Regions from separate parts of the Endozoicomonas sp. GU-1 genome, predicted to be linked through region 1. Evidence: predicted binding sites of a transcription regulator. Region 1 holds the regulator's gene; each other region holds the start of a gene.
The links. The regulator LexA, encoded in region 1, represses DNA repair genes until DNA is damaged. The targets are predictions, from matches to a motif close to TACTGTNTANNTANACAGTA.
Positions count from the first base shown of each region.

Region 1 (3,243 bases):
TCCGGATACATCCCCGCGAGCCGGGTTCTCCCATCACTGCCGTATCCGGCGAACCGTGGATATAGATATAGCGACGCATGGTATCAACATTACCCAGCCGGTTATATCCGGGCTCCAGGCCACTGAGCCATAAAATTCTGGTTAATATCCAGTCCTTTCTTTCAGGGTACTGCTGACAAAGCCCGGGGGAATAAATCTCACCGGTAAAGCGACGCCCGACAAATACTGAATTAGCCGGCAGACCGGCACCAATTTTCGCCCGGATAACATGCTGACCAAGAGGTGTTTGCCAGCTCCCTTCCTGCTGCCCGACTCCCTTGCTGGCAGTAGACACAGAATAAACACGGCGCTTGCCGTCCTTCTCATGCAGCACCATCGCCTGACTGGCAATATGAACAGTAAGATGCATCGGTAAATCAAGCTCTGTATGGTTAAATGATCCGTCAGGTGTGTGATCTGAGACCTGCCGCCATGAAAGGCACCATCTTTCTCATGATATCTTCCAGTTCAGTCCTGACCCCATAATCGCTTTCCGCAATAGCCCTCAGTGCATCCGCTCCTGAAAGGGTAAACACCGCGGAACCCAGAATAAAATAGACGCGCCAGAACAGGTCATTCAATGGCAACTCAGGACACGCTTTTACCAGCAACTCCAGATAAGCCTGGAATACTTCCCCGTAGACGTCGCGCAAATATTTCTTCAGATGCCCCTGGCCCTGTGTGTAGGCCAGGCCAATCATCCTCATACAAACAGAGAGATCTTCAGGGCTGCGGGGTTTAACCGCCATGATCTGATCCACCAGTAAATGAAGTATTTCTTCCAGATCAATAACGTCATTATTATCCTGATATCGCACAAGAGCCCCGGAAAGATTGCTGACAAAAGGATCAAGAAAACGGGAAAAGACTGCCTGGATCAGGGATTTTTTGGAGCCGAAGTGGTAATTAACAGCGGCCAGGTTAACACCCGCCTGACTGGTAATTGAACGCAACGAGGTCTCTGCGAACCCATGCTCAGCAAATAACTTCTCGGCAGCGTCCAGAATCCTGTCTACTGTCGCTGACTGTGACATGTCTGTAAAACCTCCAATGTAAACACTTGTTTAAAACTAACGTTTGCTAACTGAAACATCAAGTTAGATTAATAAGACAGGGGTGGTTGCAGTCAGCAAAATACTGTATATAATTACATGTACTGTATAAAAACACAGATTTAATCATGTATAAATTGACCAAGCGCCAGACTGAGATTCTTGAACTGATCAAATCTCATATAGAAGAGACCGGTTTCCCCCCCACTCGTGCAGAAATCGCACAGACCTTCGGGTTCCGATCACCCAATGCAGCAGAAGAGCATCTCAGAGCCCTTGCCCGCAAGGGAGCTCTCGAGATCACCCCCGGCACCTCAAGAGGTATCCGAATCCCCGGCACCGAATCTTCCGGCCTGCCTATTGTAGGACAGGTTGCTGCAGGAAGCCCCATTCTTGCCCAGGAACATATTGAAGACCACCTGTCCATCAACCCCGGTTTCTTTTCCCCCAAAGCAGACTTCATGCTTCGGGTAAAAGGGATGAGCATGAAGGATATCGGTATTCTTGACGGGGACCTTCTGGCTGTCCATAAAACATCAACCGCAGCCAATGGCCAGATTGTCGTTGCCAGAATTGACGACGAAGTAACGGTCAAACGTTTTGAACAGGTTAAAAACAGAATTTACCTGCACCCGGAAAACAAAGAATTCAAGACAATCGAAGTAGACCTCAGCGTTGATACCTTTGCTATCGAAGGACTGAGCGTGGGCGTTATCAGGAACTAGTGCGGCTAAGCGTTATTACCCGTAAACCACGTTCACCCTGAGCGGAGTCGAAGGGTGCTTGGCACGATCTATCAGAGTCCGGAGTTTCCGCCTTTAGGCCCTATGGGTCCTTCAACAAGCTCAGGACGAACGGTATGGGTAACAGCGCTTAGCTGCACTAGGAGGCTGTCCGAGAATAGCGCCCGTAGCGAGGATGGCAGAAAATTGAGGATAAAAAGTCGGAAATTTTTAGTGAATAGTGGTTCTATTTACTAAAAATTTACGACTTTTTAGACCAATTTGCTGCCACCGCAGCAGGGCAGTCTATTCTCGGACAGCCTCCTAGACCCTGACGATCTCTGATGTAGAGGACCTGACATGCAAGCATTAACACCATCATCCAGTCAGAACGGTAACGCTCCCTGCATTGACAGTGAACCTGTCAGCTTTATTGATGAGCTGATTCTCTCAGGCCCGCCCTGGCAATCAGGACGCTTTCTGAAGACTGTTCTGTATGAGCTGGCTAACGATCAGGATCAACGCTGGCTTACCCTGATACTGTCCAGTGAACAGGCAAAAAGCACCATAAACTGGCTGAAGTCATCGGGCATCAGCAGGCAGCGCCTTCAGGTTCTCAACCCTTCCGCAGTGGCAGACCCACTGAAACTGACTCGCAAGGCACTGGCCTCAGGCACCAGCCACACCGTGGTCAGCTGGATTGAGCAGATGGATAGCATCACACTCTCTGAACTCGAGACCGCCGCTCGCTCAGGTCGATGTCAGGGACTGGCAATCAGGAACAGAGGATAACTGGAGGGTTTGTATGACGGTTAATGAAGAACCCGGTTTTCAGGGATGTACTCTCCAGCGTCAGCTTCTGTTTTACGCCCGACTTCTTCTATGCAGGTATCCAGCATAGCCTTGGCTACCTCCACCTGATCTCCCTGGAGAAAGTCCAGCAACTCCCGGGAGAATGACATGGTAACCAGAGGCTCAGCGTTCTCCTCATCACTGCGACGCAAAACAATTTCTCCGGAAGGCAGTTCAACAATTTCAAGAAACGACGCTGACATAAATAGTGACACCGGGATTTTAGGATTAGCAGTGAAGCATTGTGCATTAGCCAGCAGAGGCTTTCAAGATATCAGCCCTCAACAGCTGAATATAGCTGGCAATGAACAACGCTGAAAACACCAGAAACCTACCACTCCAGGCTGAAGTTCCGACTGTAGGTAACCAGCTCCTTCAAGGACTCAAGCACAGAAAGAAAGCCTTCTGACTGATCAAACCGCACACTATTGGCATTAAACAGAGGAATTTCATTCCGCTCAACACTTTTGCGCTGTATAGGCATGGCACAGTCCTGATGACTTTTTAATAACGCCGACAGCCAGGAATCATGTTGCTCAAGACGCTCAATGTACTGCAACTCAGTAGACACTTCACCC
Region 1 covers NZ_CP114771.1:506,389-509,631, reverse strand. Annotated here, with positions in the region: gene O3276_RS02340 (L,D-transpeptidase) at 1-409, opposite strand, end outside; gene O3276_RS02335 (TetR/AcrR family transcriptional regulator) at 444-1,073, opposite strand; gene lexA (transcriptional repressor LexA) at 1,220-1,816, shown strand; gene O3276_RS02325 (SulA-like leucine-rich domain-containing protein) at 2,174-2,605, shown strand; gene O3276_RS02320 (hypothetical protein) at 2,626-2,868, opposite strand; gene O3276_RS02315 (DUF6586 family protein) at 2,997-3,243, opposite strand, start outside.

Region 2 (3,243 bases), 590 kb from region 1:
GGCCAGAAAGCGGGTCTGTCGGGCTCTCTCTTTATGGTCCCGGGGTACAGAGGCACCAAATTTTCGCTCTTTTACCGCTTTTGCCAGTTCATCCCAGTGATCGTCCTGCTCCAGCAGGTATTGACCGATCAACTCGCTATCAACTCCTTTCTGAAACAGTTCCGCTTTAATACGAACCGGACCGTAGCCCCGCTGTTGACGACTGTAGACAAAACTTTCAACAAAGCGGTCATCACTTTGCAGCCGCTCTTCCCGCAAGCGGGTAAGCGCGTCTAATACCAGTTCCCGGGGAAAACGGCCCGAGAGTTTTCGGGCCAGTTCGGTAAAACCATGTTCCCGCCGGGCCAGTAGATCCATGGCAGCCCGGCGGACATCGTTTACCGATTGAATGACATCAGCAGACATTCAATTACTCAGCCAGCAGCTCGTCCTGCTGAACACTTGCCGCTGCATCGTCGTCACCTTTTTTGCCAGCACTTTTTCCGGCGTCAGCTTCGGCTTTTTTTGCAGCGTCCTTCTCTGGGGTGCTCATTAACTCAGCACGGATATGGGCTTCGATTTCAGCCGCCACTTCCGGGTTATCAGAAAGATACTGGGCAGCATTGGCTTTACCCTGACCAATCTTGGTTCCCTTATAGGCATACCAGGCACCGGATTTGTCCACCAGCTTCAGCTTGACACCCAGATCAATCACTTCGCCCATATGGTAGATGCCCTGACCGTACAGAATCTGGAATTCAGCCTGACGGAATGGTGGCGATACCTTGTTCTTCACCACTTTAACGCGGGTTTCGTTACCGATCACCTCATCGCCCTGCTTCACCGAACCGGTACGACGAATATCAAGACGTACAGAAGAGTAGAATTTCAGTGCGTTACCGCCGGTAGTGGTTTCCGGGTTGCCGAACATCACACCGATCTTCATACGGATCTGGTTAATGAAGATGACCATGCAGTTGGTCTGTTTGATGGAACCGGTCAGCTTACGCAGTGCCTGAGACATCAGACGGGCCTGCAGACCAACATGGGAATCCCCCATGTCACCTTCAATTTCAGCCTTGGGCACCAGGGCTGCGACAGAGTCAACCACGATAACATCCACGGCACCGGAACGAACCAGCATATCGGTGATTTCCAGCGCCTGTTCACCGGTATCCGGCTGGGAGACGTACAGGTCATCCACATTTACACCCAGCTTACCGGCGTACTGTGGGTCCAGGGCATGCTCAGCATCAACAAAGGCACAGGTGGCACCGTGCTTCTGGGCCTGGGCAATAACGCTCAGGGTCAGCGTGGTTTTACCGGAAGATTCAGGGCCGAAAATTTCAATAACACGGCCTTTCGGCAGGCCACCAATGCCCAGGGCAATATCCAGTTGCAGAGAACCGGTAGAAATTGCGGGAATTGCTTCCTGCTTCTGATCCCCCATCCGCATGATGGCACCTTTACCAAACTGTCGGTCAATCTGGCCAAGTGCTGCTGCCAACGCTTTTTTTCTGTTATCATCCATTTTTTCACGCCCTCAGTTCGATTCTGATTTCATCAGGAACAGCTCAATAAGTTATACTGTATATTTAAACAGATACTGGATATTTGTCCAGTATATTTATCGCTTCGACAGGAAGGAATCTTTTTTCAGGTTAACGTTTCTCAGGTCAACAGGGTCAGAACCCCCAGTAACGCCTGAACAACCGTTTGCGCCCTGATCTGATCACGATCACCCTCAAAATGGAAGTACCTTGCAGCGGTTTCCTGGCCGGTACCCCAGGCAATCCAGACGGTTCCCACAGGTTTTTCCGGTGTCGCCCCCCCCCGGTCCGGCAACACCGGTCACGGCTATAGATATGTCTGTTGCCAACAGCTTGCGGACACCCCGGGCCATGGCGATAGCCACCTGCTCACTGACCGCACCGTATTTATTCAGCAACACAGTCGGCACATGCAGGAGATTGGCCTTTACGCCATTGGCATAGCAGATGACACCACCTTCAAACCAGGCCGAGCTTCCCGGCAACACGGTCAGGGCATGACCAATACCACCACCGGTACAGGATTCAGCGGTAGACAGGGTCCAGCCCCTGGACATCAGGAGTTCAGCAATTTCACTGACAATGGGAGACGTAGCAGAATGCAGTGTGGGTTCCATGGTCACTCGCCAGTACGGTTATCAGAGGAGCCAATCGGGATAGGATGTTATAACACGATTAGGGGAAGTCTTCACAAGTTATCATCGAATGCCCCATTTCACAGCACTGTTGCCGGGGAACATGCTTTGCCCCGGAGCCCAGGAGGCTGTCCGAGAATAGACTGCCCTACACGGCAACTGCTCCTGCGTTGCTCTAGTTCCTGCATCCATGCAGTCGTGCGGTGGCAGCAAATTGGTCTAAAAATTCCGTTTTGTTCGGCAAATAGCCCCGCTATTCACCTCACAAAACGAAATTTTTATTCTCAATTTTCTGCCATCCTCGCTACGGGGTCGCCTAGACGGGCGCTATTCTCGGTCAGCCTCCTAAGGGCAAAGCATTCTCTCTATTCAAACTCCTTCAAACTCTCTACCGTTATGGCATAAACAACGTCTGTGTACTCGGAGGTATTGTTTTCAACCCTGATCACTCCTTCCAGCCAGTAAGGGGTATAGCCCGCTTCCGTGACTTTTATGCCCTGGTCATAGCGGACAAAAATGGTCTGGTTGGGTGGCGGTGGCGGTACATGAATACAGGCTCCCAGGGTTGGCACCAGCAACAACTCTGTGGCTGATTGATCCTTGCCAATATTCAGCGGCACCAGGTAACCGGGAATTTTGACCCGTTGCTGATTCATACTTGCTACCGGAATCTTGCCCAGCTCATCAATATACTCGATAGCCTCTTCCTGACTGATTTCCCCTGCCTCATATTTACGGACAATTTCCTCATCCACCGGCGGCATCAGATCATCCCAGTTGATCTCTTTGATCGCAAGCTTTTCAGGGCTTGCAGCCATGGCAAAGTTCACCGGCATAAAAGCCAGCATAAGCACCACGGCCAGCCAGCCAGGGTGTGGTCTTCCTGCTATCATTATTTGCTCTCCTACAGCCTGACCGTCAGACCATCCGCCAATGAATTTTTATAGGCCCGCCAGGCAGGCACTGCACCCAGCATGGTCGCCGAGATAACAATAGCAACCGCCAGAATCCACTCAAACATCCCCGGTAACGCAATGGTAATGTGCAAACCCAGCTGCATTTGCAATACCGGTTGAATA
Region 2 covers NZ_CP114771.1:1,096,839-1,100,081, forward strand. Annotated here, with positions in the region: gene O3276_RS04360 (regulatory protein RecX) at 1-405, opposite strand, end outside; gene recA (recombinase RecA) at 410-1,510, opposite strand; gene O3276_RS04370 (CinA family protein) at 1,651-1,788, opposite strand; gene O3276_RS04375 (CinA family protein) at 1,724-2,146, opposite strand; gene O3276_RS04380 (DUF3299 domain-containing protein) at 2,530-3,057, opposite strand; gene O3276_RS04385 (ABC transporter permease) at 3,069-3,243, opposite strand, start outside.
Region 2: a site for LexA is predicted at 1,565-1,584, ahead of recA (recombinase RecA). Genes of this name have one in related genera too.

Region 3 (3,243 bases), 580 kb from region 1:
ATAATACTGTCAGTCCAGGGTGGCAGGGTGTTAACCAGTGAGGGAGTGCTCGCCGGTAGTAGTATCGGGCTGTTGGCGATGCTTGCAGAGGCAGAATCCTGAACAGTCGGGTCTGCATAACTAAACGGTGTTGTTTGTGTCGGGCTTGCATAATTAAACGACGTTGTATCCATACCAATCGGACTGGCAACAACCGAAACAGAACCGGGATTGTCTGTTGTTGACGTTGCCGATGCATTGGCAGCAACAGCGCCCTTGCCGGAACCGGTCAGGCTGGACCGGGCTGGGAAAGCCGTGGTGGCATTCATGGCAGTTGCCGAACTGTGCAGCGAAGGCAATGAATGGATACCCGTTGCATGGGTAGAGGCGGCACCCGAGCCGGATAACCCCATGGACGTTGCCGAATATTCACCGGTTTCACCCATATCATTGATACTTACACTTGTGGCGGAAAGCCCTGCTGAGCCAGAAGCATGGGAGTGGCTGGAGACGCTGGCTGCCAGGGGATTGCTCACTGAGCCGGACAGGCTGGCTGGCCAATGAGCGCCGGTTGCCGTAAAACCGGAGTCCGTCGTTTTGACAGAGCCTGCTGCATCGTGGGCAGTAGCGGTAATGGACTCTGATAAACTGTCTGATGAACTCACAGCAGTCTTGTAATCACTGCTGGACTTACCCTGAGTAGCTGCTGGGGATCTGGCCAGGCTGGATGTTGCCAGGTATGCACTGGTGATTGCTGTTAACACCGACGCCGACGCCTGTACCGAGCCTGATTCGCTGTTCACAGACGGACTGTTAGCGGACGTTGCCGAAGCATCGTTATCAGAGACACTATCCTTTATTGCTTCCGACATTGACTCCGACATTGACTCCGAAATAGTGGCCGTTGCCGTGTGCATGCTACCTGCGTTGGCAGATGTTGAAGGGTTTGTCGGATTTGAACTGCTGGCCGAATCGGTTATTGAGGTTGCGCTACTTATTGAACCCGATGCGCTTTCAGATGATGCTGAAGCTTTTGCCGGAATTGAACTGCTGGCCGAAGTTGTTTTTGAGGTGGCGCTATTTAGTGAACCAGCAGGACTTTCAGATGTCGATGCAGATGTCGATGCTTTTGCTGTGTTTGAACTGCTGGCCGAGGCGTTGATTGAGGTGGTGCTATCTATTGGAGCAGCGGCGCTTGAATGAATTGACTTTGTCTGCCTGGATGAGAATGAAGAACTGGCAGACTGAACCAAATGGCTGGTTTGATCCTGGCTACCTGGTGCAAGCGTCGTCTTCCCTGTCTTTTTATTATTAGCCACTTGACGTGAGTGAAACACTCTGGTTGGTTTAGCACGACCATGAGGAAATTTTTTTTCATCAGGATTTTTTTCATCAGGATTTTTTTCATCAGGATTTTTTTCATCAGGATTTTTTTCATCAGGATTTTTTTCATCAGGATCATGAAGGAATCTTTGATCAGGCAGAAAACCCGGATTAGTTGGTTGAGTTGGAGGTGGAAGATGCATTGCTTAATTAACCCGTCAGTTGACTTTTATTCATTTCAGATTGATGAAAAAATATCCAACTTTACAAAATTTGCAAATATTCGAGAGAGAAAATTATACGGCCAGGGAGTGACAAATAAGGATCATTTATTATTAAAAACTGATATTTAAAAGCCGATTCCCAAAGAGCCTACTGGACAAAACAACTGTATTTATATACAGTTCATAAACCCAATACAGGAGGAAGCCCATGTCCATTACCCCCATGTGGCGAGTTGACCGGGACGGAAGCATGTTTACTGATAAGAAAGCCGCAGAAGAACACGATCGGATGCTGGAGCTGGCAGATGGCATCACTGGTATGCTGGAAGCCAATTTCAAGATCGATGAACAACTGGCGGAAGAGATCGGTCTGCTGCTGTCACGAAACAAGGATATTCTTGCCAAAGCCTTTAAAGGCAAACCTGAAATCCTGCAGGAGATCAAACTGGAGAGCGAACCTGCAGAAAACAACACCGTAGATATTCGTGAAGCGATTGCCTGATACTGATAAGCCACAGAGGCGTGATGTTGCTCATAGTGAAATATCCTTTGTGGTTGGTTACCAATCACATTTTATGAATACTTAAATTAACAGCTGATTCGGTACTTTTCATAGGCTAGTAAATGTTTTCAATGTAATTGATGGGTTCCTCCTATCAATGACTCCCGGGTTCCGTTCGTCCTGAGCGGAGTCGAAGGGCGTACACACCATACCCTGAATAAAGACTGTGCCAATCACCCTTCGACTCTGCTCAGGGTGAACGGAGATTGTACACACCAAACTCATTGAAATGATGCAGAAAGCTGTCCGAGAAACCGGTGGTCGGCAATGAAGGGTGCTTCCTGATTCAGCCCCACAGTGTATAATCACCGGTTTATCCAAACTCGGAGCCCCCCTGCTCTTCAGGAGTTCCGGGGACAGTTGGAACCTCTACTGGAAAAGCAGTTATGGAAAAGACGTTCAACCCCCAAGCCATCGAACGCACGTTGTATCAAAACTGGGAAGAGAAAGGCTATTTTGCGCCGGCTTCTGACCAGCGCGGTGACCGCACGCCCTACTCCATCATGATCCCCCCTCCCAATGTCACCGGCAGCCTGCACATGGGGCATGCCTTCCAGGACTCCATTATGGATGCCCTGATCCGCTATCACCGGATGAAAGGCTGCAACACACTCTGGCAGGTGGGTACCGACCATGCGGGTATCGCAACCCAGATGGTGGTTGAACGCAAGATCCTGGCAGAAGAAGGCAAAACCCGTCACGACTACGGACGTGAAGCCTTTACCGATAAAATCTGGGAGTGGAAGGAAGCGTCCGGCGGCACCATCACCCGTCAGCTTCGTCGTCTGGGGGCATCTGTTGATTGGGACACCGAGCGCTTCACCATGGACAAGGGCTTCTACGGAGCTGTCCAGGAGGTCTTTGTCCGCCTTTACGAAGACGACCTGATCTACCGGGGCAAGCGTCTGGTGAACTGGGACCCAAAACTACACACCGCTATCTCCGACCTGGAAGTGGAAAACAAAGAAGTCAAAGGCAATATGTGGCACCTGCGCTATCCACTGGCGGATGGTGAGACAACCGCAGAGGGCAAAGACTATATCGTGGTTGCCACCACCCGTCCGGAAACCATGCTGGGGGATACCGGTGTGGCGGTTAACCCGGAAGATGAGCGTTACCGGGCCCTGATCGGCAAAGCGGTTATTCTGCCCCTGG
Region 3 covers NZ_CP114771.1:6,007,522-6,010,764, reverse strand. Annotated here, with positions in the region: gene O3276_RS25150 (hypothetical protein) at 1-743, opposite strand, end outside; gene O3276_RS25145 (hypothetical protein) at 727-1,182, shown strand; gene O3276_RS25140 (YebG family protein) at 1,735-2,028, shown strand; gene O3276_RS25135 (valine--tRNA ligase) at 2,475-3,243, shown strand, end outside.
Region 3: a site for LexA is predicted at 1,689-1,708, ahead of O3276_RS25140 (YebG family protein). Genes of this name have one in related genera too.